One region of the Pseudoalteromonas sp. G5_S1_14_S5 genome, then DNA from elsewhere that is predicted to be linked to it. Evidence: predicted binding sites of a transcription regulator. Region 1 holds the regulator's gene; each other region holds the start of a gene.
What was found. The regulator NrdR, encoded in region 1, represses ribonucleotide reductase genes. The targets are predictions, from matches to a motif close to AAACACNANATNTNGTGTTT.
Positions count from the first base shown of each region.

Region 2: the regulator NrdR is predicted to act here: its motif matches at 4,261-4,280, upstream of nrdD (anaerobic ribonucleoside-triphosphate reductase).
Region 3: the regulator NrdR is predicted to act here: its motif matches at 1,006-1,025, upstream of nrdA (class 1a ribonucleoside-diphosphate reductase subunit alpha).

Region 1 is NZ_JBQKUM010000046.1:21,445-29,610, forward strand. Features, by position in the region: gene pgpA (phosphatidylglycerophosphatase A) at 1-383, opposite strand, end outside; gene thiL (thiamine-phosphate kinase) at 383-1,357, opposite strand; gene nusB (transcription antitermination factor NusB) at 1,436-1,891, opposite strand; gene ribH (6,7-dimethyl-8-ribityllumazine synthase) at 1,903-2,373, opposite strand; gene ribBA (bifunctional 3,4-dihydroxy-2-butanone-4-phosphate synthase/GTP cyclohydrolase II) at 2,653-3,762, opposite strand; gene ACTRWI_RS14450 (riboflavin synthase) at 3,870-4,526, opposite strand; gene ribD (bifunctional diaminohydroxyphosphoribosylaminopyrimidine deaminase/5-amino-6-(5-phosphoribosylamino)uracil reductase RibD) at 4,592-5,704, opposite strand; gene nrdR (transcriptional regulator NrdR) at 5,715-6,164, opposite strand; gene ACTRWI_RS14465 (glutamate-5-semialdehyde dehydrogenase) at 6,321-7,571, opposite strand; gene proB (glutamate 5-kinase) at 7,680-8,166, opposite strand, start outside.
Region 2 is NZ_JBQKUM010000029.1:21,978-30,143, reverse strand. Features, by position in the region: gene ACTRWI_RS10665 (ketoacyl-ACP synthase III) at 1-177, shown strand, start outside; gene ACTRWI_RS10660 (hypothetical protein) at 408-668, shown strand; gene ACTRWI_RS10655 (glycosyltransferase) at 743-1,975, shown strand; gene ACTRWI_RS10650 (YeeE/YedE family protein) at 2,183-2,644, shown strand; gene ACTRWI_RS10645 (DUF6691 family protein) at 2,644-3,075, shown strand; gene ACTRWI_RS10640 (endonuclease/exonuclease/phosphatase family protein) at 3,176-4,051, opposite strand; gene nrdD (anaerobic ribonucleoside-triphosphate reductase) at 4,354-6,474, shown strand; gene nrdG (anaerobic ribonucleoside-triphosphate reductase-activating protein) at 6,629-7,099, shown strand; gene ACTRWI_RS10625 (amino acid aminotransferase) at 7,473-8,166, shown strand, end outside.
Region 3 is NZ_JBQKUM010000038.1:9,323-17,488, reverse strand. Features, by position in the region: gene ubiG (bifunctional 2-polyprenyl-6-hydroxyphenol methylase/3-demethylubiquinol 3-O-methyltransferase UbiG) at 1-631, shown strand, start outside; gene nrdA (class 1a ribonucleoside-diphosphate reductase subunit alpha) at 1,141-3,423, shown strand; gene nrdB (class Ia ribonucleoside-diphosphate reductase subunit beta) at 3,526-4,659, shown strand; gene yfaE (class I ribonucleotide reductase maintenance protein YfaE) at 4,659-4,937, shown strand; gene ACTRWI_RS12735 (CinA family nicotinamide mononucleotide deamidase-related protein) at 5,412-6,650, opposite strand; gene ACTRWI_RS12730 (DUF3943 domain-containing protein) at 6,861-7,769, shown strand; gene ACTRWI_RS12725 (glycine cleavage system transcriptional repressor) at 8,004-8,166, shown strand, end outside.

The DNA of each region.
Region 1 (8,166 bases):
GGCCACGGTTTTACCATGTCAAAGAAGCGGAATAGAACAAAGCCAGTCAGTAGCCATTTCCAATCATCGGCAGGAATGCTCAACATTGGTACTAGGCTCATGGTGATCCAAAAGCCCGCAAACTCATCCCATACGATAGAACCATGATCGTGAACACCCATATCATCAGACGTCACTTGGCAGATTTTGATACCAATAATGCAACTTACCACGACCACCGCTACATAAGTTAGGAAAGGTAACTGAACCAATAATAGATAAAGAGGAATCGATGCAAGTGTCCCCATGGTTCCAGGAATAATAGGCGATAAGCCACTGCCAAAACCCGTTGCTAGTATGTGCCAAGGGTTCTTAAAAGAGATTGCAGATAGTGGGTTTGTCATCAATTAACCTTAAAGTGATCGTAACCAGTTAAGCTCCAACTCAACGGTTCACCATTATTGTGTAGTTCAAAGTATTCTACAGGTCTTATTTGACCAATACAGGTGACTTTTGTTCCAGTGTGTGACAAAGCACTTTCCAATGAACCTTTATTCTCTTCTGGCACGGTAAAGCAAAGCTCATACTCCTCACCACTGGTCAGCGCATACTGCTGCGCCGTAGCGATATCAGGGGCAAACTGGCGTAGTTCTGGGGAGATAGGTAAGGTACTCACGTCGATGCTTGCACCAACCTCAGAGCGCTTAAGGATATGTTTCAAATCCGAGATGACACCATCTGAGATATCAATAGCCGATGAAGCAAGATTGACAAGCGCTTGACCAGCTAACACTCGTGGAGAACTGATATAGTGCCTCTCTTCAAGTTCTTTGGCATACGGCTTAGCTTGGTTTACTGTTGGGTCCAATAGAACCTCTAAACCGGCTTTGCTGTCACCTAGATTGCCTGTCACATAAATCCAATCTCCAACCTTAGCGCCGTCTCTACGCAGGGCTTTCCCTTCTGGTACAAAGCCTTGTACTGTCAATGTCAGGCTTAGTGGTCCTTTCGTGGTATCACCACCAATTAGCTGAATACCAAAGTAATCGGCCAGTTTGAAAAAAGAGTCACAGAACGGCGCTAACCAAGCTTCATTCACTTCTGGCATGGTTAAGGCAAAAGAGACCCACGCCGGCGTTGCGCCCATAGCAGCCAGATCGCTGATGTTTGAAGCTAATGCTTTGTGCGCGACCCAAGCCGGATTTGCTTCTGCTAGAAAGTGAGTGCCCGCGACTAAGGTATCGGTGCTGATCGCGATCTCAACATTACCTGGGGCTTTCACCAAAGCACAGTCATCACCGACGGCGAGGTGTACGTCTTTACGTTGAGGCTGTCGGTTGACGAAATATTTATCGATTAGGTTGAATTCACAAGACATCACATGCCCTATCTTTGAAATTTCTTTACAAAAAAGGCCAGCATGAAAGCTGACCTTTAGATTCAATATACGTAGAGATTACTTCTTACGTACGTGTGGCGCTGCTTTATCAAGCACACCATTCACAAACTTATGGCTGTCTTCTGCTGCGAATACTTTCGCTAGCTCGATAGCTTCGTTGATAACCACTTTGTATGGTACATCTTCGCGACGAGTCATCTCGTACATAGCTAAACGTAGAAGAGCAAGTTCCATTAAGTCCAGATCTTGCATCGGACGAGATACGAATGGACGAAGCTTGCTATCAAGTTCCATGTGGCTAAGAGCAACACCAGTTAGTAGGTCGCGGAAGTATGCAACGTCTGTTTCTGGCATAGCAAGTGCAGGTTCTGCAGCATGATTTTCTTCTTCATCATACTTACCACCAGATAAGAACTGTTCTTCAACGGTAGCAATATTTTCTTTAGTAATTTGCCAAGAATAAATTGCTTGTAGAGCAAATTGACGTGCGTTACGACGTGCGGCTGGTTTCACACTGGCCCCCATTAGGAATCGATTTCAGAAAGAACGTTGATCATCTCAAGTGCGCTTAGTGCAGCTTCTGCACCTTTATTACCAGCCTTGGTTCCTGCGCGTTCAATAGCTTGATCGATCGTATCAACAGTTAGTACGCCGAATGCTACTGGAAGAGAGTATTCCAGAGACACTTGCGCCAAACCTTTATTACATTCACTACAAACATAGTCAAAATGAGGCGTACCGCCACGAATTACTGTACCAAGAGATACAATCGCGTCGAACTTACCCGTTTTTGCAACGCGCTGCGCTACAAGTGGAAGTTCTACTGCACCAGGACAACGAACAACAGTGATGTTGTCTTCGCTTACTTGTCCATGACGTTTTAAAGTATCGATTGCACCAGAAAGTAAACTTTCGTTAATAAAACTGTTGAAACGAGCAATAACGATAGCAATTTTTGCATTTGGCGCTGGGAAGCCACCCTCGATCACTTTCATAAGCCTTCCTTTAACTATTTTCATCAAGTGAGAATCGCCGGATTCTAGCATAAAACTGTGAGCAATATCTAATGCTAATTTAGAAGAACAGACTCCGGAGATGTAAAGATGATAACCAAGGCTCGCTCCCAACCATTTGGGAACAGCAAGTCGCTATGCGCCAACATTTGACACGACAAAAGTCAGGCTCATCGACTTGGCTCTTTTCGTCCTATTTCGAACCAAAAGAGCCACTCAAATCATCATAAATTATGTTGCTACAAACCAGTATGTAAGTAGTTACTCACAAACGTATTCAACAACGTTAAGACCAAAACCACCAAGAGCGTGGTAACGCTTGGTGCTTGAAGACAATAGACGCATATCATGAACGCCTAGATCTTGTAGAATTTGAGAACCGACACCAACGCGACGAGAAGTACCTTGCTTCTTAGCCATGGTTGGTTGCTCGTTCTTGTCTTGAGCTTCGAATGTCTTCACTTTGTGAATCAAAGAATCAGACGACTCTTCGTTGCCCAGAATAACCAGCACACCACCTTCGTCACTAATGCGCTTCATCGCCTTATCTAGCGACCAGCTACGCTCAGTACCACGATCAGAATGAAGCAAATCGGTGAAGGTATCATGTAGGTGAACACGAACCAGTGGCGCTTCACCCGTTAGGTCACCTTTTTGCATTGCGTAGTGGATTTGATTATCGATAGTGTCACGGTAAGTCACGAGCTCAAAGTCACCGAACTCAGTCGGTAGGTGACACTGTGCAACGCGCTCAATCGTGGTTTCTGTGTTGTTACGGTATTCGATCAAGTCAGCAATCGTGCCTAGCTTGATATCGTGCTTTTCAGCAAACACTTCAAGATCAGGGCGACGCGCCATGGTGCCGTCATCATTTAGGATCTCAACAATTACCGACGCAGGCTCACAGCCCGCTAAACGTGCTAAATCACAACCCGCTTCAGTGTGACCTGCGCGAGTTAGAACACCGCCCTCTTGTGCTGTTAGCGGGAAGATGTGACCAGGTTGAACAAGGTCAGCCGCTTTTGCATCTTTCGCAACGGCTGCTTGAACCGTCACTGCGCGATCAGAGGCAGAAATACCCGTGGTTACACCCTCTGCCGCTTCAATCGAAACGGTAAAGTTAGTGGTGTACTGTGCGTTGTTGTCTTGAACCATAGGCGCTAACCCCATGCGGCTTGAACGCTCTTTAGTCAAGGTTAAGCAGATTAAGCCACGGCCGTACATTGCCATGAAATTAATCGCTTCTGGCGTCACATGTTCTGCTGCCATGATCAGATCACCTTCATTTTCGCGATCTTCATCATCCATCAGGATAACCATTTTTCCTAGGCGAATGTCTTCAACAATTTCTTGAGGAGTACTAATTGGCATTGTTCTATATCCTTTGAAATGGTTCTGCTTCCTAGAACCGACACTATTTAAACCTGATGATATTGCTTCTCTCTACAAAGTGACGCTCAGCGCACTTTGTCTCACGATTAGGCAAAACCATTCTGTTGTAAGAATTCCATCGTCAATCGAGATTCAGGTTCAGACTCTTGTTGCTGACCTTGCAGTAGGCGCTCCATGTAGCGCGCTAACACGTCGACTTCTAGATTCACTTTACGACCAACATGGAATTGATCGATGGTGGTTTCTGAAGAGGTATGAGGGACAATCGTCAGCTTAAATGCATTCTTACGTAAATCGTTTACAGTAAGACTAATGCCATCGACAGTTATCGAGCCTTTTTGAGCAACGTACTTTGAGATTTCAGCGGGCATTTCGACCCAGAACTCAATCGCACGGCCTACTTGGTTTCGCTCAACAATTTCGCCCACACCATCTACGTGACCCGATACGATATGACCACCGAAACGTGTCGTCGGTAGCATCGCTTTCTCTAAGTTCACTTTGTCACCCGCTTGGTAATCAACAAAACCCGTTTTTTTCAGGGTCTCAAGTGACAAGTCTGCACTGTAGCTGTGGTCGTTAAATTCGACGACCGTCAAACACACACCATTGGTAGCAATACTATCGCCTAACTGAACGTCGGCCATATCAAGCTTACCAACGTTAACCGTTACGGTAATGTCTTCTCCGCGGGGAGTAATTGCACTCAATGTGCCTACGGCTTCTACAATTCCTGTAAACATTTTAAAACTCTTTTTGTTGTCAACAACATGTATCTAGGCGCGGATTTATTTCCACTATCGTTTCGTTACTGTCGGTTTAGTAATACGGGGTTCGCTACGATGCGAATATCCACACCAACTTGTCGAACATCTTTAATTTCTAAATCAATAACATCAGACATCGAGGTGAGCCCTAACGCGCCCATCAAACCTCTTCCGTCACTGCCCATTATTTTAGGAGCTAAATAAAGGATTAGCTCATCCACCAACTGTGCTTCAACCAAGCTTTTTGCCAGTGTTGCACCCGCTTCGACCCAAATATGGTCGATATGATTAGCAGGTAATTGGCGCATCAGATCATGTAAATCTAGCTGACCTGTATCAGTAGTACCGACTTCAATGTCAGCAGACGCCTCTGCGACTCTTAATACGGCTGTTGGCAATTGGTATAACTTGAGCTCAGGGCGCAGTTGATTTTGACGATCAAGAATCACGCGAACAGGCTGACGTACGTCAGCTTCAGCGTAATGAGCCTGTGCGCTACTTGGTAATTCAGCCCAGCGAACATTAAGTGAAGCGTTATCATCAATTACCGTTTGGCTGGTTGATAATACTGCGCCCGCCTTTGCTCGATAATTTTGAACATCACGACGTGCTGCTGGCGATGTGATCCACTGGCTCTGACCATTTGCTAGTGCCGTTTGCCCATCGAGACTGGCTGCCATCTTAAGCTGAACAAAAGGCATGCCTGTTTGCATACGCTTAATAAATGCTGGGTTCAAGTCCAAAGCATCTTGCTCAAGTAAACCGATTTCAACCTCAATGCCTGCATCACGCAGCATTTTGATACCACGTCCAGCGACTTTCGGGTTTGGATCCTGCATCGCGCAAATGACTTTAGCCACTTGAGCTTTAATCAAGCCCTCGGCACACGGTGGTGTACGACCATAATGAGAACAAGGTTCTAGTGTGACATAAGCCGTCGCACCTTTTGCCTTATCACCCGCCATTCGCATGGCATGCACTTCAGCGTGAGGTTCACCCGCTTTAGCGTGAAAGCCTTCACCAACAATTTGCCCATCGGTTTGTACAATAACACAACCGACATTTGGGTTTGGCGCAGTGGTGTAAATGCCGCGTTTCGCTAAATGGATAGCACGCGACATCATTTGAAAATCTAGGGGAGAAAAGTTAGACATGACTGAGGGATTAATCCTCTAATTTAGCGATTTCTTCGCCAAACTCTCGAATGTCTTCAAAGCTGCGGTAAACAGAAGCAAAACGGATGTACGCGACTTTGTCTAACTCTTTTAATTGGCTCATGACTAGATTACCAATCATTTCGCTTGGAACTTCACGCTCACCTGTTGCACGGAGTTGTGACTTAATATTACTGATAGCAAGTTCGATCGCATCAGCACTCACAGGGCGTTTTTCCAGAGCTCGTTGCACACCACCAACCATTTTATCTTCGTTAAACGGTTCGCGGTTTCCATTCGACTTAATGACTTTCGGCATCACGAGTTCTGCCGATTCGAACGTAGTGAAACGCTCGCTACATGCAAGGCATTGACGGCGACGACGAACCTGATGGCCATCAGCAACCAGTCTTGAATCGATTACTTTAGTGTCGTTCTCTGAACAAAAAGGACAATGCATATCACCTCCAAATAATTGAATATCAGTGTAACGGAATTGCCAAACGTTAGGAAAGAAAAAGGGCCAATTAAGGCCCTTTTGTGTGCTGATTCATTGATTATTGCTACGCGAAAGCAATTTTTAAAATGAGCTGCAGAGTAAAGTTAACGAGAAACATTAACCGCGAACAAGATAATTCGCTTTACCCACCCATTTGTAGCTGGTCAGCTCTTCTAAGCCCATAGGACCACGAGCGTGCAGTTTCTGAGTAGAGACTGCCACTTCTGCGCCTAAACCAAACTGTGCGCCATCAGTAAAGCGAGTTGATGCATTCACGTACACTGCTGCTGAACCTACCGAGTTAATGAAGCGCTCAGAGCTTTCTAAACTATTAGTCATGATCGCATCTGAATGGCTCGCGTTATGCACGCGCATATGGTCAATCGCTTCTGCAACATCCGCAACCACTTTTACACCAAGTGTGTAGCTTAGCCATTCGGTGTCAAAGTCATCTTCACCTGCATCACGCACGTCAGTAAAATCAGCAATAAGTGCCTTCGCGCTTGAGTCAGCTACTAATGTCACTTTCTCCGCAAGACGTGTTTTAAGCTTGCCAAGGAACTCCTCAGCTACCGCTTCATGAACAAGCAAAGTATCTAGTGAGTTACATGCTGATGGGCGTTGTACTTTCGAGTTTTCAACCACATTAACAGACTTCTCAAGATCCGCGCTCTCATCAACGAAAATATGGCTGATACCGAAACCACCAATGATAACCGGAATAGTGCTGTTCTCTTTACACATCTTGTGTAGACCAGCGCCACCACGAGGGATGATCATATCTACATAGTCATCTAGCTTAAGCAACTGAGAAACCAACTCACGATCTGACTTTTCAATGTATTGAACAGAAGCAGCAGGAAGCTCCGCTTTCTCTAGTGCAGACTGGATAACTTTTACCAGTTCCATGTTCGAGAAAAAGGTCTCTTTACCACCACGCAAGATGCTTGCGTTCCCCGTTTTCAGACACAGCGCCGCAATATCAATCGTTACGTTCGGGCGTGCTTCATAGATAACACCAACAACACCAAGCGGTACACGACGACGAGACAGTGACATACCGTTTTCCAGTACTTTGCTGTCGATTTCGCTGCCCACAGGGTCGTTCAGGCTAATAACGTTACGAACGTCGTTAGCGATGCCAGTTAAGCGTTCTTCATTCAAAAGTAGGCGGTCAAGAAGTGCGTCCGTTAAACCCGCTTCGCGGCCCAGTTCGATGTCTTTCGCGTTCGCTTCTAAGATAGCGGCTGCATTTGCTTCTAACTCATCGGCGATGATCGCCAATGCCTTGTTCTTTTGCGCCGTTGATGTGGTCGCTAGGTGAAAAGCAGCTTCTTTTGCTGCGATACCCATGTTAGTTAAATCCACGTTTAACTCTCCCTAAATTCTGTCTGCTTTTGGATGAAAAAGGCGATGCTTACAACCTGCATCTAGTGCAAAAACCAGATGCGCTGTTCATCGCCTTGTCATCTCGAACTATTCTTGGATAACGACAAGATCGTCACGGTGAATGACTTCTGACCCGTAATCGTAACCAAGGGTGTCGCCAATATCTTTACTGTGCTTGCCTGCTATTTTTGCAAGGTCTTGGCTTGAGTAGCTAGCGATACCACGCGCGACTACTTTGCCTTTGCTGTCTGTGACTTGGGTGACTTCACCACGAGAGAACTCGCCTTTAACTCGAACCACCCCTTTTGCCAACAAGCTACTGCCTTTGGTGTTAACGGCATTCACCGCACCATCGTCAACCACGATGTCACCAGCAGAAGCTGGGCCAGCTAAAATCCAACGCTTACGGTTTTCAAGCGCCTCGGCTAACGGCAAGAAACGTGTGCCTTGAGGATTGTCACTCAAAGAGTCAAAAACCACATTTTCAGCACTACCTGCTGCAATAATAACTTCAATACCAGCTCGACGAGCAATATCCGCCGCCTGCAGTTTTGTCGCCATACCACCGGTACCT
Region 2 (8,166 bases), on a different contig from region 1:
GTTGCAGCATTTGGTGCTGGTTTAACTTGGGGAGCAGGCCATATTAAATGGGGTAACCGTGTAGAGCCGTTAGGTCAATCAGGTGCCAAACTGCCAGAAGTGGAGCAATCAGCATTAGAGCTATTAGAAAAGGCCATTTTACACTGTAAAACGCGCCCTAACTCAGAAAGCGAGTAGCAGTTAAGGTGCAAGTTCGTCTAATGGATAAAGCTGACCTTGGTGGGCAGCTTTAGTTCACCAAGCTACTTTGTTCGACAACAAAACTCGAAGGGTTAGTTACAATTTAACTTAAATGCTGCGCCACGCTTTCTTAACTTCGTTGCAGAAAGTGAAGGGAGATTGTTGGTTACATTATATGGGATCAAAAAGTGGGTTTAGGCCTTGAGCTGTTTTAGAGTTGGAGCAACTTGCTTGTTACCGAGTGCGCAAGGGTTGGAAAAAAGCTGATTCTAGATCCTTTGCCGCTAGTGAAGCAGAAACTTGCAGAGCAAGGCTCGACACTAAAACATGTATTAGTGACCACCAGGGCGGACAACTTTGCACAAAAGCTGTATCAATCTACATTGGGTGCAGAAGTCGAAACTACGATTTCAAATCTGTACTCTGCGGATGAAGTGCTTATGATAGCTCGCAATGTCGGTGAGCGAATCGAATCGCTGAGTTCTTAGAGCTTATTATAATTATCAGTAAATGTTCAATAAGGGGCTTATAGAGTCCCTTTTGTTATTTCTTAGGAAGTATTTTGAAGAAAGTTTTAGCAATTGGCTACGTTTGGCCAGAACCGAATTCATCGGCGGCTGGCAGCCATATGATGTCACTTTTACGCCTGTTTAAACGACAAGGCTGGTCTGTTGAATTCGCAACGCCTGCTCAAGAAACTGAGCACATGATTGATCTCTCTGAAGAGGGTATCACGAGCCAATCTATTAAGCTGAATTGCGATAGCTTTGATCAGTACATCGAACAGCTACAACCTGATGTTGTCATGTTTGACCGTTTCATGATGGAAGAACAATTTGGTTGGCGTGTTGAGAAGGTATGTCCTAATGCCTTTAAGCTATTGGATACTGAAGATTTACAGTTCCTACGCAATGCTCGACACGAAGCTGTTAAGAAAGAGACAGACCTGACGAAAGAACACCTGTACAGTGATCTGGCCAAGCGTGAAATTGCCGCGATTCTGCGCTGTGATCTTTCGTTGATCATTTCAAGTTACGAGATGGAGCTGCTCCAATCTGAGTTCAATATCGATCCAAAGCTTCTACATCATCTACCTTTCATGGTTGATCTTAAGACTTTGCCTGAACGCACGAAAAGCTATGAAGAACGTAAGCATTTCATGACGATAGGTAACTTTAGGCATGCACCTAACTGGGATGCAGTGCTTCAGTTACAAAAGATTTGGCCGAAGATTCGTAAGCAGTTGCCTGATACTGAGCTTCATATATACGGATCATACCCGCCGCCAAAGGCAACCGCTTTGCATAACCCTAAAACCGGTTTCCACATCAAAGGTTGGGCTAAAGATGCTCAAGAAGTGATGGAAGAGGCACGTGTATGTGTTGCACCATTACGTTTTGGTGCGGGCATTAAAGGCAAGTTACTTGACGCGATGAAGCTACAAACCCCGAATGTGACGAGTCAGATTGGCAGTGAAGGCATGCTATCGCCAGGTGAACTGCAATGGCCGGGTACGGTGGCTGACGATATCGATGAGTTTGTGGTTGCAGCAGTTGAACTTTATCGCGATGAAGAAAAGTGGCTGAAAGCTCAAAGCCAGTGTCACTCTATTCTTGAAACGCATTACGAGCAAGATAAGTTAGGCAATCAATTGATCGAACGATTAACGGCGTTGGTTTCTGAGCTTGATTCGCACCGATTGGATAATTTCTTCGGTTCAATGCTCAAGCACCACACCATGGCAAGCACCAAGTACATGTCACAGTGGATAGCTGAAAAGAACAAGACTAAGTAGCAGATACAGCTCAAATGAAATCAAAAGCCCTTAGGTTAACGCCTAAGGGCTTTTTGTTTGTTGGGAGCTCACAGCTAGCTGAATGACAAGGAGCCGATTGTAGGTATAAATGGGATAAGCTGTATTAGCATTGACTAATTTATATTTATTAGTAATATCTAATTTAATGTGATTGAAAGTTATGATGTTTGTGGATAGGAGAGATCTGTGTTGAGTTTGATTCCTTGGAATGCCTTTTTCGGCGGCATGCTGTTGGGCATGTCGGCTATTGTCTTAATGCTCGGGATTGGTCGAGTCGCTGGTATTAGCGGAATTGTCAGTCGATTATTGCCTGTTTGTATCAGTAACAAAGAAAGCAAAATCACGAATACAGAAAAAACTGAAAAGCAATGGCGCATCGCATTTGTTGTTGGAATGGTAGTAAGTGGTTGGTTGTTGATTCCTACCGGTTACCAACTCCCACAACTGGAAGAGATGAATCTCGTAGTGGTGGTTATCGCTGGTCTGTTAGTTGGCTTTGGCACTAAAACAGCGAATGGTTGTACAAGCGGACATGGTATTGTGGGCATGGCACGTTTATCTAAACGTTCAATTATAGCGACTTGTATATTCATGGGTATCGCAATGGCTACGGTGCTTATTAAGAACCTAATGGGTTTGGAGGCATAATGAAAAACTCTTCATTTACTATCCTTGTTGGTTTGCTTTCAGGCATCCTATTTGGTTCAGGTATGATCATTTCAGGCATGGTAGATCCTAACAAGGTACTCGGCTTCTTAGACATTACAGGTGATTGGGACATAAGTCTGGCATTCGTAATGGGCGGTGCACTGATGGTGTTTGCGCCGTTTTATCTTCTAGTCATTAAAAAGCGAGAAAAAGCGATCAATGGAGAGCGATTAGATAGCCTTAATAATCCATTAATTGACAGAAAGCTGGTTGTGGGTTCTACAGCGTTTGGCTTAGGTTGGGGGCTTGCTGGCTTTTGTCCTGGACCAGCGGTGACGAGTCTTAGCGGAGGTAACCCAAGCGTATGGGTATTTATGATAAGCATGCTGGTGGGAATGTGGTTAGCAGGTCCAACACATAAAACCTGTTAAGTTAAACCTATCGTGTATCTAATTGGCTTGATATAAACATTTGAGAAGCCGACTCGCTTTAGCTCTATAGCCAGTCGGTCTCTTTTTAGATCTACAATAATTAGTTGATTGTCGTTGTAACTGGGCAGTGATCGCTGAGTTTGTAGTCCAGAACATCTTGTGTTTTGAATACTTGTTGTTTCGCAGGTTCTGCATTCAATGATTTACTCACCACAATATGATCAATAACAGATCGGAACTGATGCGTACGATGATTGTTTCGGTTAGAGCGCACTTTGCAGTCTGCGCGTGTCTTTCGTGTCGCTAACTGTGCATCAGTATATTTTGTTAACTGTTTCCACATCCAATCTCGTGAGAAAGCGAGGTTATGGTTAAAGTCGCCAAGAATGGCGTAGTCTTCATTCTTGCGCTCCCTTTGCTTTATCCACTTGTTCAGTTGCTGAGCTTGCTCTTTTAAACGTGAGCAATCGCGGTTGGACTTATAAGCACCACTGCATCCTGCTTTTAAATGAACAGATAGCATGTGAATGGGTCTAGTCTCTGTCTTTATAACGATATAGCTAGCAAATCTAAGCTTACTTTTGGGCGTAGTTTCAAGTGGAAAGTCAGCGTAGTCGGTGAGGGTTACTCCTTTACGAACCGCAAAACCCGTGTATTGGTTCACTTCTTTAAATTGGTGGTTGCTGTTCTTGGGTAGCACCCGGTCAGACATTAAGATCTGATATTGATCACCAGCCACAAGTTGTATGGCATTTACGTCATCGACTTCTTGAAAAGCAACCACATCGGCGTTTAAGGATTGAAAATACGTTCCGAGTTTATCGAAGTCGGCTTGCTCTCGTTTATCAGAAAACTTATTCACAGCCTCGTTGGTTGATAACCATTCGATATTCCAACTGGATATGGTTAAAGGTTCAGCAATTGCTTGGTTACCGATTAGGCAGCCTAACATTAACCACTTTTGTAGTCGTTTCATCCCAAATATCCCTAAATTTGTCGACCAATATTGATGAGCCGTTATCCTACAACACTTAGTAAAAATTCAACTCTTTTTAGCAGTTTTTTATTGTTACATTGTTTCTTTTCGAGTTGAGAACTAGCGTAATAATATTGAATTGATCTTAGTCAGCGTTCTCTTTTTATTGATCCAAATCAATACTCAAGTTTGGTGGTTCTCGTTAAATACGCCACAATATCTAGTGTTAGTTTAACGGCAAATAGCTCTATATAGTGCCTTTGTGGATAAGTCTGTGAATACCTCAAGAGTAAGGAGAAGTGGTGAAATCAATCGTAATCAAGCGTGATGGCTCAAGAGCTCCATTCAGTAGAGATCGCATCCAGGCTGCAGTGGAAGCAGCATCAGATAAAACCGATAAGGAAATTGCTATTTATGCATTGAATGTGGCATTAGCAGTTGAGTTGAAGCTCGAAGACTACGATGAAGTTCATATCTCTGAAATTCAAACAATGGTCGAGAATGAGCTAATGCAGGGACCATATAAGTCTCTGGCACGCGCATACATCGAATATCGTCACGACCGCGACATCGCTCGTGAAAAGCAAAGTGCCTTAACTCGTGAAATCGAAGGTTTGATCGAAGAAAGCAACGTTGATCTAATCAATGAAAACGCGAACAAAGATGGCAAAGTAATCCCAACTCAGCGTGACTTGCTAGCGGGGATCGTGGCTAAACACTATGCGAAAACTCACATTTTGCCACGTGACATCGTACATGCTCACGAGTGTGGCGACATTCACTACCACGATCTCGATTACGCTCCGTTCTTCCCGATGTTTAACTGTATGCTTATCGACTTGAAAGGCATGTTAACGCATGGCTTCAAGATGGGTAACGCAGAAATCGATACGCCTAAGTCTATCTCTACCGCAACGGCGGTAACTGCGCAGATCATCGCACAAGTGGCAAGCCACATTTACGGTGGTACAACGATCAACCGCATCGACGAGGTTTTAGAACCTTACGTGATGGCAAGTTACGAGAAGCACTTATCGTTAGCTAAAGAGTGGGACATTCACAGCCCAGAAGCGTTTGCTATTTCTCGCACTGAGAAAGAGTGTTACGACGCATTCCAATCTCTTGAATACGAAGTAAACACACTGCACACCGCTAATGGTCAAACGCCATTCGTTACGTTTGGTTTTGGCTTAGGTGAAAACTGGGGCTCGAAACTGATTCAGCAATCTATCTTTAAGAATCGCATTGCAGGTTTAGGTAAGAACCGTAAAACAGCCGTGTTCCCTAAACTGGTTTTTGCTATCAAAGACGGTTTGAACCACCAGCCACAAGATCCAAACTACGATATCAAGCAACTGGCACTTGAGTGTGCGTCTAAACGTATGTACCCAGACATTCTTAACTACGACAAGGTAGTAGAAGTGACAGGGTCATTCAAAACACCTATGGGTTGCCGTAGCTTCTTAAATACATATGAAGAAAATGGCGAGTTTATCCATGAAGGACGTAACAACTTAGGTGTTGTAAGCTTGAACTTGCCACGTATTGCGATCAACGCAAAACAAGATATGGCTAAGTTCTACGAGTTGCTTGATGAAAAACTGAAGCTTGCTCGTCGCGCATTAGAAACTCGTATTTCTCGTCTAGAAAATGTGAAGGCACGTGTTGCTCCAATCCTATATATGGAAGGTGCATGTGGTGTTCGCTTGAAAGCTGATGATTCAATTGCAGATATCTTCAAGAACGGCCGTGCTTCTGTTTCTCTTGGTTACATTGGTATCCATGAAGCGATGACTGCACTTTACGGCACTGAAGTTCATTTGTACGACGATGGCGAAATGCGTGCTAAAGCGCTTGAGCTAGTGGAGTACATGAAGCGTGAAGTGGAATCTTGGACGAAAGAGACAGGTTACGCGTTCAGCCTTTACGGCACACCAAGTGAAAACCTATGCAGCCGTTTCTGCAGCATCGATACCAAAGAGTTTGGTGTGATTGATGGCGTAACAGACCGTGGTTACTACACAAACAGCTTCCACTTAGATGTACAAAAGAAAGTGAACCCATACGATAAGATTGATTTCGAGATGCCTTATCCTGAAATCTCTAGCGGTGGTTTCATTTGTTACGGTGAATTCCCTAACATGCAGAAAAACATCGAAGCGCTAGAAAACGTATGGGATTACAGCTACACACGAGTTCCTTACTACGGTACCAACACGCCGATTGATGAGTGTTACGAGTGTGGTTACAACGGTGAGTTCGATTGTACGAGTAAGGGCTTTACCTGTCCTAAATGTGGCAACCATGACTCAACTAAAGTATCAGTAACACGCCGTGTTTGCGGTTACCTTGGTAGCCCAGACGCACGACCATTTAACTTCGGTAAGCAAGAAGAAGTTAAACGGCGAGTGAAGCACCTTTAGAGAGCTTTAAGATCGTTAGCGAGCTTACTTAGAAGATCTACGTTTCATAATACAAGATTGGTATCGGCTCAATGTCGGTACCTATTCATTGGTTTCATTTCTCGCTACTCTTTAAGTAGCCGATTAAGCCATCACGAGTTTTCAATACTGCCTTATGAATTATCATCAATATCATCAAATCGACGTTGTAAATGGCCCAGGCACACGCTGCACTTTGTTTGTGTCGGGCTGTGTACACCAGTGTCGTGGGTGTTATAACCAGTCGACGCAAAGGTTGGACTCTGGCCATTTGTTCACTCAAGAGCTACAAGATCACATTATTGCCGATCTTAAGGATCCGCGAATCAAGCGCCGTGGTTTATCACTTTCTGGTGGTGATCCTCTGCATCCTGCAAATGTTTCTGAAGTTCTGAAGTTAGTTAAACGCGTAAAAGAAGAATGTGAAGGCAAAGATATCTGGATGTGGACTGGCTATGAACTTAGCCAATTGGATGAAAATCAGAAGCAAGTGCTAGAATACGTTGATACTTTAATTGATGGTCGTTTCGAGCAAGATAAAGCAGACCCAATGCTCGATTGGCGTGGCAGTTCAAACCAAATCATCCATCGATTCACTGACATCTGAGGTTGTCCCTCGTAGGCTTGGAAAACGAAAAGGGCATCATGGTTAACGTAATGCAACCAATCAGCCCTTGGATGTGAGTTCTCTCGTTCTATTAGTTCAAATCAGTATTTAAGCGGTTAGTTGGTCAGGTTCTTCTATGAGGTTGTTGATCCATTTCTTAGAGTGAGCTCTCTGGCTAGTTAATGCGATCTTCGCCAGCTCCTCCAGCAACACAGTCATTATTGTTTGATTTTTGCATGAACCCCCTCTTTAAAATGACCAATCTCTGATTACTTCTGTGAACTCAGCGCTTCTCTTAAAAAATGTTTCTGATTTGACTACGATAATGTTAACGTGAAGTTCATTACTTGAATTTCAAAGGGTTGTGACTTTCATGTTTTCACATCTACCAAAACCAACTTTAGATCCAATTCTATCTCTTTCTGTTGCTTACCGCGGCGATACTCGCACTGACAAGGTCGATTTAGGCATTGGCGTTTATAAAAACGACCAAGGCGAAACTCCTATCATGAAAGCTGTATCTATGGCTCAAGATATCGTTGTTGAAACACAGAAAACTAAAGCTTACGTTGGCCTAGCGGGCTGTGAAGAGTTTAACCAAAGCATGGTTGATCTGCTGCTTAAAGGGACTTCTGCAATGGATCGCGCAGCTGCGATTCAAACACCAGGTGCAAGTGGTGCACTTCGAATGTTGGGTGACTTAATGAAGGTTTCTCAACCAGACACCACAGTTTGGATTTCAAACCCAAGCTATGTGAACCACAAACCTGTGATGGAAGCTGCAGGCTTAAAGGTTCGATACTACAATTACTTCAGTCCTGAAACGAAGCAAGTTGATACTGCAAGAATGTTAGATGACCTATCGAAAGCGGGTCCATCAGATGTGGTACTACTGCACGGTTGCTGTCACAACCCAACGGGTGCCGATATTGACTTTGAAGCGTGGCAGGAAATCACCAAGCTATCGCAGAAAAATGGTTTCTTACCGTTCGTTGATATTGCCTACCAAGGCTTTGGTGACGGCCTCGAAGAAGATGCAAAAGGTCTTCAACACATGGCGAACAGCG
Region 3 (8,166 bases), on a different contig from region 1:
CGAGTTTAAGCCTCTACACGAAATTAACCCACTTCGCCTAAATTACGTGCTAGAAAAAACCGAAGGCTTGTTTGGTAAGAAAGTCCTCGATGTAGGCTGCGGCGGCGGTATTTTAGCGGAGAGCATGGCTGTCGAAGGTGCGGTAGTCACTGGCTTAGATATGGGCAAAGAACCACTAGAAGTAGCACGTCTTCACGCCCTAGAAACCGGCACCAAGCTAGATTACATCCAAAGCACGATTGAAGACCATGCAGAGCAAAACCCACAAACTTACGATGTGGTGACATGTATGGAAATGCTGGAGCACGTCCCAGACCCACAATCTGTGATTACTGCTTGTTCGAAATTAGTAAAACCAGGTGGACACGTGTTCTTCTCTACGTTGAACCGTAATTTCAAATCTTACTTGTTCGCGATTGTTGGCGCAGAAAAACTGCTTAGAATTGTTCCAGAAGGCACTCACGAGCATGACAAGTTCATTCGCCCTGCTGAACTTATCAAGATGATAGACAACACCCCACTCCAGGAATTAGGCATCACTGGCCTGCACTACAATCCGTTAACAGACAGTTACCGTTTAAGGCAAAACGTTGATGTTAACTACATAGTTCACACTAAAAATTTCGCCTAACAAATATCAATAAATCAACCGCAAAATTTTTTAATAAAAAAGACTAATGAAAAGAGTTGCAATTAACATAACTTTGCGACTTTTTTCAGTCTAAACTTCGTGCACCAGCTTCCATTTTGACCACCTAGATTTAAATTTAATCGCCGAAAATCCGTCGCTCATTTTGCCCAAAGATCAAGGGATTTTTTTTTATCGGCGTGCAAAAATAAAGCATCCTTAAAAGGCGAGTTTTATACAATCAAGTGACATCTAACCTCATCAGTTAGTGGTCACTTACAGTTTTTTTTCAATCCACCACTTATCCACAAGCAACCCCATTTCTTTGCCTTGAAAAATATCAGTTGTAGCACTATCTTGTAACCCAACAAACAAATGACCCCTATATGTTGTGTTTGAACTACAATGTATGGGTAGACCAAGATCACAAAGCCGAAACGTAATTTACAAAAATTACACAAAAATAGACAAAAACACGGCCTTGTTTAGTTTTGTTAGGGAAATTAAGCAGAATGAACCAACAACTTACTGTTACTAAGCGTAACGGGCGCAAAGAAACGATCGATTTAGAAAAAATCCATCGCGTGATCACATGGGCAGCTGAAGGCTTGCACAATGTTTCTGTATCACAAGTAGAATTGAAAGCTCACATTCAGTTTTACGATGGCATTACCACTACTGATATCCATGAGACAATCATCAAGTCAGCAGCGGATCTAATCTCTGAAGAGACTCCAGATTACCAATATCTTGCAGCACGTCTTGCAGTATTCCACCTACGTAAAAAAGCGTACGGCAAATACGAGCCACCTGCTCTTTACGACCACGTTGCAAATCTTGTTGATATGGGTAAATACGATAGCCACCTAATGGAAGACTACACGAAGGCTGAGTTCGATGAACTTGACTCGTACATCGACCATAAGCGTGACTTAGATTTTTCTTACGCAGCGGTTAAACAGCTTGAAGGTAAATACTTCGTGCAAAACCGTGTAACGAAAGATATCTACGAGAGTGCTCAGTTCCTTTACATTCTAGTTGCTGCGTGTCTATTCGCTAAATACCCGAAATCGACTCGTCTTGACTATATCAAACGTTTTTACGACGCATCGTCTACGTTTAAGATTTCTCTACCTACACCGATCATGTCTGGTGTACGTACGCCTACTCGTCAATTCAGTTCTTGTGTACTGATCGAGTGTGGTGACAGCCTTGATTCTATCAACGCAACTGCAAGCTCAATTGTTCGTTACGTGTCTCAACGTGCTGGTATCGGTATCAACGCAGGTCGTATCCGTGCTCTTGGTTCTGAGATTCGCGGTGGTGAAGCGTTCCACACAGGCTGTATCCCTTTCTACAAATACTTCCAAACAGCAGTAAAATGTTGTTCTCAAGGCGGTGTTCGTGGTGGTGCAGCAACGGTATTCTACCCACTATGGCACGGTGAAGTTCAGTCTCTACTAGTACTGAAGAACAACCGTGGTGTTGAAGAGAACCGTGTTCGTCACATGGATTACGGCGTACAGCTGAACAAGCTTATGTACTCTCGTCTAGTTCAAGGTGGCAACATCAGCCTGTTCTCACCATCTGATGTACCTGGCCTATACGACGCGTTCTTCGAAAACCAAGAGCGTTTTGAAGAGCTGTACGTTAAGTACGAAAACGATCCGTCAATCAAGCGTGAAACAGTAAAAGCAGTAGAGCTATTCTCTCTATTGATGCAAGAGCGTGCTTCTACTGGTCGTATCTACATTCAGAACGTTGACCACTGTAATACACACAGCCCGTTTGATTCTGAAGTTGCCCCTGTTCGTCAATCGAACCTATGTCTAGAAATCGCGCTGCCAACTAAGCCACTTTCTAACGTAGAAGATGACGAAGGTGAAATTGCCCTATGTACGCTTTCAGCATTTAACCTTGGCGCAATCAACGAACTGGATGACCTAGCAGAGCTTTCTGAACTGGTTGTTCGTGCTCTAGACGCACTTCTTGATTACCAAGATTACCCGCTTCCAGCAGCATACAAGTCGACAATGAACCGTCGTACTCTAGGTGTAGGTGTTATCAACTACGCATACTACCTAGCGAAGAATGGTGTTAAGTACTCTGACGGCAGTGCAAATGGCCTGACGCACCGTACTTTTGAAGCGATTCAATACCATCTACTTAAAGCGTCTGTAGAACTAGCGAAAGAGCAAGGCCGTTGCCCATCTTTCCACGAGACTAACTACGCGAAAGGTCTACTGCCAATCGACACTTACAAGAAAGATGTCGATTTAGTATGTGATGAGCCTCTACACTACGATTGGGATGCGCTACGTGAAGAGATCATGGAGCACGGTCTGCGTAACTCTACGCTAACTGCGCTTATGCCTTCTGAGACTTCGTCTCAAATTTCGAACGCGACTAACGGTATCGAGCCACCACGTGGTTACGTATCAGTGAAAGCATCGAAAGACGGCATCCTGAAGCAAGTGGTTCCTGATTTCCTAAATCTTAAAGAGAACTACGAGCTACTTTGGAACATTGGTTCTAACGACGGTTACCTACACCTAGTGGGTATCATGCAAAAATTCGTTGACCAAGCTATCTCTGCAAACACTAACTATGATCCAAGTGTTTACGATAGCGGTAAAGTACCAATGAAGAAGCTGCTTCAAGACCTACTGACTGCTTACAAGTTTGGCGTTAAGACGCTTTACTACCATAACACTCGTGATGGTGCTAAAGACGACCAAGGCGACGCAGTAACAGTGCCGGAAGAAGATTGTGAAGGCGGCGGTTGTAAGATCTAAACCGCAGTAAAATATTAAGACCCCAGAGAAGTTAGCTTCTCTGGGTTTAAAGCATTAACAGGGTTCGTTTTATAACGAGTCTTTAAAGGATTTGGGGCATTTATGGCTTACAGTACTTTTTCTCAGAATAAAAATGATCAACTAAAAGAACCAATGTTCTTGGGTCAGTCGGTTAACGTTGCACGTTACGACCAACAAAAATTCGAAATCTTCGAGAAGCTTATCGAGAAGCAACTTTCTTTCTTCTGGCGTCCAGAAGAAGTAGACGTGTCTAGCGACCGTATCGACTACAACAAGCTTCCCGAGCATGAAAAGCACATCTTCATCTCTAACTTGAAGTACCAAACACTGCTTGATTCTATCCAAGGCCGTAGCCCGAACGTTGCCCTACTTCCACTAGTATCACTACCGGAAGTTGAAACTTGGATTGAGACTTGGTCTTTCTCTGAAACGATTCACTCTCGTTCATACACGCACATCATCCGTAACATTGTGAATGATCCAGGCCTAGTATTCGACGACATCGTTGAAAACGAAGAGATCCTTAAGCGTGCTAAAGACATCGCGTTCTACTACGACGACCTTATCCAGCTAACTGCGGATTACCACCGCTACGGTGAAGGCAACCACAACATCAACGGCGAAGACGTTAAAATTTCACTTCATGACCTGAAGAAGAAGCTTTACCTATGTCTAATGTCGGTAAACGCACTAGAAGCAATTCGTTTCTACGTAAGCTTTGCATGTTCATTTGCATTCGCTGAGCGTGAGCTAATGGAAGGTAACGCGAAAATCATCAAGCTAATTGCTCGTGATGAAGCGCTTCACCTAACTGGTACTCAGCACATGATCAACTTGCTACGTAACGGTCAAGACGACTTCACATTCATGCAAATCGCAGAGGAGTGTAAGCAAGAGTGTTTCGACCTATTCAAGCAAGCGGCTGAACAAGAAAAAGAGTGGGCAGAATACCTATTCAAAGATGGTTCTATGATTGGTCTAAACAAAGACATTCTTTGCCAATACGTTGAATACATCACTAACATCCGTATGCAAGCGGTTGGTCTAGGCACTGCTTACCCTGAAGCAACATCGAACCCTATTCCATGGATCAACGCTTGGTTGTCTTCTGATAACGTACAAGTTGCTCCACAAGAAGCTGAAATCAGTTCTTACCTAGTTGGTCAGATCGACAACGAAGTGAAAGCTGACGACTTTGAAGGATTTGAGCTGTAATGCCAACAATCAAAATCAACAAGCTAACTTCAATTGAATCTAACCCATCAAATACGCTATTGGAAACAATGGAACAGGCAGGATTAGAGCCAGAATACAACTGCCGTGATGGCCACTGTGGTGCTTGTCGCTGTACATTGGATTCTGGTGAGGTTGAGTACGTTGGTTTTGCAATGGCTTACACACAAGACAACGAGATTTTACCTTGTATCTGCAAAGCGAAATCCGATCTATCATTGAGTAACGTGATCCATCGAAACAAGCAAAAACGTGCTTAATTGGTTCGACTTGTTTCGAATCGCGTGAATTACACGGCAACTCGAAAGCTTCAAGAGATCCAGCGAAAAGGGTCCGCCTCCTCTAGGAATGCGGACCCTTTTTTATTTTAATGCATGGTGATTTGAATACCATGTTTTCAATACTCACTCTACTGCTTAGAATAAGACTTCCTGTCGACAGCGACAACACTCAAACCTTTCTTAATGAGTGAGGCTCAACGTCACTGAACCGATGTAACTAGCGCTTCTACACTCTCCACAGCCATTACACTTATCTAAAGCGGAGCTAGGTAGCTCACCAGCTTCAATCTTTATAGCGCCTGCTGAACAAGCAGTCTGACAGGCGTGACAATCTATTTGCATGTAGTTATTGCAGCTATCAGCAAAGGCCCAACACCTCTGTAGATGTTGGGCCTTTTTCTTTGCTCTGTCTTAACCTTAGTTTAAGATAACTTGGTTAGTGACAAAAGCGGCTTACTTGATGATCGCTGAAGGGATAAACATATCCTTCACGCGTTTTACTGACGAATAATCACCAAACATAGGTTTATTGTCTAGATGCCTTCTGAGCATGTCCGCAGCGACAGTTTTGATGATGGTGCGTGCATCTTCGCGCTTGTATTGGCGGTAAAACTCCAGCACTTGTCCCCACTCACCCGCTTCGCTCGACAAAGCAACACTAAAGGTATTGCCCTCTAACTTACCCGTGACTAAGGCCAACTCAGTGCCGCACTTTTCTCTTGTCGCGCCAGCCAAAGCAAACGTTGCGGCTAGTGAGTCGTTCTTTTCAAGCTCACTCTCTTTTGGCTCCGCCATCACCCAAGAGTGACCGAAGCAATCTTCAACTTGTTTATTCGATTGTAGCCAAGCTGAAAGTGCACCTTTGGTTGATACTTCCGATACCGACAAGGTTTTCTTTCTTTCCGCCATAATATGACCGATATGGTCGATCATAGGCTCATCAACACTGACAACGTTACTCTCTAACAGCTTGTACACCATTTGTAGAAGCTTGACGCGAGTTTCTAGGTCCGACTTAGGCCCAAACAGTTTCACTTCAATAAACGGCAGGTAAGAACGATAGCCCAGTTCATAACCTTCCGGCAGTTTCAATTGGTCTAACACGTCAGAAATACCAGACTCGGATAAACCAAAGGTAAACAAACGGCTGCATTCAGACGCGACTACTGGAGGATAAGTGCGAGCAAGGTCAGGGATGATTTCAAAGCTCACCATGCGCTTAAACTCACTCGGTACGCCCGGCGTGAAATAGAAAGTCGCATCGTTAATCTTCAGCTTAAAGCCACAAGCAGTGCCAACAGGGTTATCGACAATTTCTGAGCCTGCTGGTAACAAAGCCTGCTTTAGGTTGCTGTCTGGCATCGGCATACCGCGTCCAGAAAACATCTCTTCCATACGTTTTAGCCATTCAGGAAACATGACTAATTCCTGCTCTGAAGCCGACGCTGCAGCCGCTGCGCTCATATCATCGGTAGTCGGGCCCAATCCACCATTCACAATAACCACATCGTAGTTAAAGCTCAGCATCAACAATTCTTCGACTAAGGCATTCATTTGGTCACCAACAGTGGAACGTTTAGCCAAAGCAAAACCGTGCTGGTAAAACTCAGCTGACATCCAAGCCGCGTTCGTGTCTACAATGTCACCGTGAAGAACTTCTTCACCTGTGCTTAACATTGCGATTTTCGTCATGTTTCTATCCCTTGTAGTCATAAAAAGACGCTGCATTATCTACAAACTGGTCTATGTTAAAGTTTGAGCTATTTTGCTTTTTAACAAATATTAATAATGTTAAATCTAAGGTTTTCTTAGGAAAAGCGATAAATTATTAGTTCACTAAATCAGGCATTTAATAGATAATTGTGACCCTGATCAATTCGAAACTTTCTCATGGAGACCCTTGTGGCCAAATCACCGTTACTAGCAAAGGTTACTGCTGCATTCTCAATGCTAATGTCAGTTAACTCGGTTGCAAGCCAATACGACTTCGACCAGCCAATAAACCTTTCTTATTCGGATGAATGTGCTCAAGATTACTGTGTAAATGATAGCTTGTACACCTACAAGCCTAGTACTAATTACGCACTGAGCGAATCTAGCGAAGAGTATGATTTCTCAATCCAACAACCAAGGCACCTTTTGGTCAGTGAAGAGAAAAATTGGGATTACCTAATGAGTCAAACCTACACCATTCTTGGCTTAAGTGTGGCGACCGTTGGTTTGATGACCTTCTTACCAGAAAGTATCACTAAATGGGACGACGACCAACGTGACTTAAGTAAGCTAGGTCAAAAGTGGAAAGATAACGTATCTGAAGGCCCAGTCTGGGACCGCGACGAACACTTCCTCAACTATGTGATGCACCCGTATTTTGGTGGTGTTTACTACACAGCTGCACGTCACGCCGGTTACAACGAGTTTGAATCTTTCATGTATTCTTGGACGATGTCGACCTTCTTCTGGGAATACGGTGTAGAAGCATTTGCAGAAGTGCCTTCGTGGCAAGACCTTTTCATCACACCTTTCTTCGGTGCGGTTGTGGGTGAAATAATGCTAGAAACTGAGCAAGACATCATTGCTTCAGGTGGTGAAGTGATGGGTTCTCAAACCATGGGTGACATTTCTCTATTCTTCCTTAACCCTGTTGGTCATATCCACTACTGGGTTAGCGATGCATGGGGTGGTGACGCAGAAGTTAACCTGAACACTAACCCTTGGTGGGATAACCAAGATGCCGCGAAATTCGCTTACGATGCTGGCGCGCCATACGACTCTCAGTTTGTTGGTATGAACTTTAAAGTAACCTTCTAATACAACGACCAGGTTACTTTTGGTAGTAACCAAAACTTTTCTAAAAAGCGGCTTTTAAGCCGCTTTTTTTGTGCCCTACTCTTCATTCTCTTTTTTTGCGACGCAGCTTAGTTTCAAAAATTGACACAGGTCAAACATTATTCGATGTAAACTTCTACACTGAAATTAAAGAACTTTATCGCTTAATATCATACATTTAATTAGCAATGATTAATTGAAACTTTGGGGGCTGATATGAACACTACATTTATCGTAAACTTTATCGGAAAAGCGTCACCTGCGACGATCAAGCAACTCGCTGCGGTGACTCATGAAAACGACGGCAAATGGCTCATCAGTAAAGTGAATTTTATTGAAGACCAAGTAGCAGGTGTAATAAAGGTTCAGCTTCCAGCCA